2 regions of the Limnobaculum zhutongyuii genome follow, and region 2 is predicted to be linked to the other one. Evidence: predicted binding sites of a transcription regulator. Region 2 holds the regulator's gene; the other holds the start of a gene.
The links. The regulator Fur, encoded in region 2, represses iron uptake genes when iron is present. The targets are predictions, from matches to a motif close to ATAATAATGAGAACNACTATCAA.
Positions count from the first base shown of each region.

Region 1 (2,415 bases), 1.4 Mb from region 2:
CGCCGATCAGAGGTGAATCACCAACTCTGCCAACTTGTTTGTTGGTCATGCCGCCGGTAGAGGTTGCAGCTGCCAGATTGCCATGAATATCGATGGCGACAGCTCCCACAGTACCGAATTTTTTGTCTGGATCGATAGGTTCATTTTGCGTTTTTTGAGCTGTCTGGGTAGCACCATCGTGATCTAATACGGCACCACTTTGTTCTCGTAGGGCGCGCTGGAGTTGTTCATAGCGGGCCTCTGTGAAGTAATAATCAGGTTCTACAAATTCAATTCCCTGAGTTTTAGCAAATGCTTCAGCACCATCTCCGATAAACAGAACGTGGTTGCTATGTTCCATTACGGCTCGTGCTGCGAGGATTGGATTACGTATATGGGATACGCCAGCAACAGCACCCGCATTTAACGTAGCGCCATCCATAATTGATGTGTCCAGCTCGTTAGTTCCTGCATGAGTAAAAACAGCGCCTTTTCCTGCATTGAACAGAGGATTCTCTTCCAGTAATCGCACCGCTTCGGTCACTGCATCCAGTGCGCTGCCCCCGGCGGCAAGAATGGTTTATCCGGCGGTGACTATCCCGGAGAGTGCCTGGCGAAATTCCTGCTCTTTTTCTGCGGTCATTGCTGTTCTGGTGATGGCGCCAGCACCGCCATGGATGGCAATTACGGGAGTGAGTGTCATAGTGGTATCAAGTCCGCTGTTTAATGTGTTTAAGATTAATTTCCGCCATATTTCAGACTGAATCGGTTTTGATGGTGAATTTTTGATTATTTGGACACAGGTAACTGTATATCAGGTCTACCGGACTATAAGTTTTTTGCTTACTAAAGGTAAAGTGGAAAATTACGGAAAAGCGGTAGATATCTCCGATTAATTGTCAGTGGATATAACAGTGATTTTAATGGGTTGATTAGAGGGTATAGATTGATTTTTATTTCTCATATATTCATTTTAATTCAATGTATTATAGTTTTTAATCTCAATTTTATTCCTTTATGGAATGAAAAAAATGCTGATTATTATGAAAAGCTATAACTGAATATAAATAGTTTTATTCTATGGCTAACGTATGATTGTTGTTAATTGATTGCGTTATTGTTACATATGGTTTCTTAAATGTTGTATTTATTGAGTGAGCTGTAGTTTACTGTATTATAATGACCGTAATATTTACGTTGGTTTAGGTAATACAGCTTCGGTTTTTGATGCGAAATATTATCTGGCTGTTTAATTACGCCTATCTGAGCGATAAGCATAATTAAGTTGATATTTGAATGAGAATCATTATCATTTAATTGTGTGGTGATTCGGAGAATATATCTATGTCAGATTCAGGTGCCATAGTTCAGTCAAGTAAAGTATCGAGAAAGATCAGGCTTGCTCTGATGGGACCTGCTTTTATTGCGGCCATTGGCTATATCGATCCCGGTAACTTTGCCACCAACATCCAGGCTGGTTCTGCGTTTGGCTATCAGCTGCTTTGGGTTGTTGTGTGGGCCAATATTATGGCGATGGTAGTACAGCTTTTTTCCGCCAAGCTGGGAATTGCGACCAATAAAAATTTGGCGGAACATATTCGCGATCGGTTTCCACGTCCGATCGTTTGGTTTTATTGGGTTCAGGCCGAATTAATCGCGATAGCAACGGATTTGGCGGAATTTATTGGTGCAGCAATTGGGTTCAAACTATTGCTGGGTGTAAGTTTGTTAAACGGTGCCGTGATAACGGGAATCTGCACCTTCCTGATTTTAATGTTACAGAGCAAAGGGGATAAGCCTTTAGAGCGCGTAATTGGCGCTTTTCTGCTGTTTGTTGCCGGAGCTTATATTATTGAACTGGTATTTTCAGCGCCTGATATTACTGAACTTTCCACCGGTATGCTAATACCCGGGCTACCCAATAACGAAGCTGTATTTCTGGCTGCCGGAGTATTAGGCGCTACTATCATGCCCCATGTTATTTACCTGCATTCTGCGCTAACGCAAAACTCCAAAGGCACCAGAGAAGAGCGCTATTCCGCTACTAAATGGGATGTAGCAGTGGCGATGACGATTGCCGGTTTTGTTAATTTATCGATGATGGCAATGGCGGCAGCAGTTTTTCACTTTCATGGACAAACGGGCATTACAGAACTTGATCAGGCCTATGTTACGCTGGAGCCGCTGTTAGGTAAATTTGCTGCGGTGACTTTTGGCCTTAGTCTGGTGGCTGCCGGACTATCTTCTACTGTTGTCGGAACCATGGCCGGGCAGGTTGTGATGCAAGGTTTTATTCACTTCAGAATACCGCTTTGGCTACGCCGTGCAGTGACCATGTTGCCATCGTTTGTCGTGATTATGAGCGGTATGGATGCGACTCGTATTCTGATTGTCAGCCAGGTATTTCTTAGTTTTGGTATTGCTCTGGCGTTGATT
Region 1 covers NZ_CP034752.1:3,783,323-3,785,737, reverse strand. Annotated here, with positions in the region: partial or broken gene EKN56_RS16870 (isoaspartyl peptidase/L-asparaginase family protein) at 1-682, opposite strand, end outside; gene EKN56_RS16865 (Nramp family divalent metal transporter) at 1,324-2,415, shown strand, end outside.
Region 1: EKN56_RS16865 (Nramp family divalent metal transporter) is a predicted target of Fur. The motif match lies at 1,270-1,292, and genes of this name have one in related genera.

Region 2 (2,415 bases):
TGTGAGGCTCAGCACGGTAAGCTGGAGAAAGCCGCCTGGATTGGTATTCAGGCATTTAATCTGGATGACTCTTTTGATCTTAATGGCACTTTTGTGGCCTCTACTGCGCCTTCGCAGGCACCAACAAACTTCCGACCTTTAAATCAAACATCCAAACCCCTTGCCCGTTCATGGAATGATGATATTACTTCTCAAGTTTTTGAAACCGGGGAAGTTGATATAAAACTAATTGGCGCCTTTATGGAAACTGCCATCGAAAAATATGGCAATGACATGCTACGCTATAAAGGCATTCTGGCAATTGAAGGCGAACCTCGTCGTCTGATTGTTCAGGGTGTGCACAAAGTTGTTGGTTTTGATTACGGAACCGAATGGACTGAGGAAGAGTCTCGTAAGACACTGTTAGTTATTATTGGGCGTAATTTACCTGTTGAGACATTAAGAAATGAGTTTTTAGCCACGGCTGCTTCAAATGCCATTAGCTAATAACAGATCGAGTAACGGTTGAATATCGCCAGAATTATGATTCTGCCTATCGATTCTATCGAATTTGAACTGACTCCCTGAGGTTTTCATTTCATATGTCTGGCTCTATAATGGTATATTATAATTATGTTAATCATTCGCTAGCGATTCATGGCGCCCCGAATTTAGGAACACATCTGCATGACTGATAACAATATCGCACTGAAGAAGGCTGGACTGAAAGTTACGCTCCCACGGCTTAAAATTCTGGAAATACTTCAGGAGCCTGATAACCATCACGTTAGCGCGGAAGATTTATATAAAAGACTGATTGATATGGGCGAAGAGATTGGACTGGCCACCGTATATCGCGTGCTGAACCAGTTTGATGATGCCGGCATCGTAACTCGCCATAGTTTTGAAGGCGGTAAATCAGTATTTGAACTGACGCAAAAACATCACCACGACCACTTAATTTGTCTGGATTGTGGACGCGTAATTGAATTCAGTGATGAGTTTATTGAACAGCGCCAGCGTGAAATTTCTGAAAGATACAACATCAAGTTAACTAACCACAGTTTGTATCTGTATGGCAAGTGCAGCTCTGGTGATTGCCGTAAAGACGATACGTTACACGATACTAAATAAGTTGTTTTAGCAACTTCAGATTTAAATAATGCCAGCAGCTAACCACTGCTGGCATTATTTTTGGGTAAACTCCCCACAGTCATTACACTTTATTCCGTGTTGATACTTAAACAACGGGAAACCTAACAAAATAAACACCACAAATGCAGGTCGCTTACCTTTAGTAAAAGGGATGACATTACTACTACCGCAATGAGAACAGCGCCATTGTGAGGTTTCTTCTTCATCTTCCCCGGCCTCTTCCATCACCGATTGAGAAAAGTCCTGACGAAGTATTTCTTCCGCTTCCTGCACATTATCACTGTCAACCATCAGCCTGACCCCGCCCAAAGCATCAGAGTAAAGCCAGTTAGTATTGATGGTATGTACATCGGCTATATGGGCACTAATCCCTGCGGCTTCCAGATTACTTTTTGCTATCTGGGCCTCAAGGGGATAAGAGTAGCGAGCAACGACAACCAGTTGTCCCATAACATCTCCGTATAAAATAGATCCATTTTAAGTTAAAAAAGCCTGTCGGATTGCTCTGACAGGCTTCTGAGATTAACCGTTTTCAATCAAGACTAAAAATTAGCTTGCCTGAGCAGCCCAGGTATCACGCAGGCCAACGGTGCGGTTAAACACTAAATGCTCTGATGATGAATGGCGACTGTCTGCACAGAAGTAACCTTCACGTTCAAACTGATAAGCAAACTCAGGTTTAGCCTGCGCCAGACTTGGCTCTACAAAACCGTGCACCACTTTCAGTGATTCCGGGTTAATGGTAGATAAGAAATCCTCTGCGGCCCCTGGATTTGGCACGTTAAACAGGCACTCATATAAACGAAATTCTGCCGGTAACGCATGAGGTGCGGATACCCAATGAATCACGCCCTTCACTTTGCGCCCGTCAGCCGGATCTTTACCCAGAGTTTCACTATCGTAATGGCAATAAATAGTCGTGATATTGCCCTGATCGTCTTTTTCTACCCGTTCAGCTTTAATCACATAAGCATTACGCAGGCGAACCTCTTTACCTAACACCAGACGCTTATACTGCTTGTTGGCTTCTTCACGGAAATCAGCGCGGTCGATATAAATTTCGCGACTGAATGGTACGGCACGGGTTCCCATCTCTGGTTTATTTGGATGTGCGCTTACCGTTAATATCTCTTCGTGACCCTGTGGAAGATTTTCAATCACCACTTTAACCGGATCGATAACCGCCATCGCTCTTGGGGCATTTTCGTTCAAGTCTTCACGAATGCAGGTTTCCAACGCGACCATTTCCACGTTATTGTCTTGTTTGGTCACACCGATACG
Region 2 covers NZ_CP034752.1:2,424,459-2,426,873, forward strand. Annotated here, with positions in the region: gene EKN56_RS10790 (CobW family GTP-binding protein) at 1-486, shown strand, start outside; gene fur (ferric iron uptake transcriptional regulator) at 667-1,113, shown strand; gene EKN56_RS10800 (putative signal transducing protein) at 1,168-1,584, opposite strand; gene glnS (glutamine--tRNA ligase) at 1,684-2,415, opposite strand, start outside.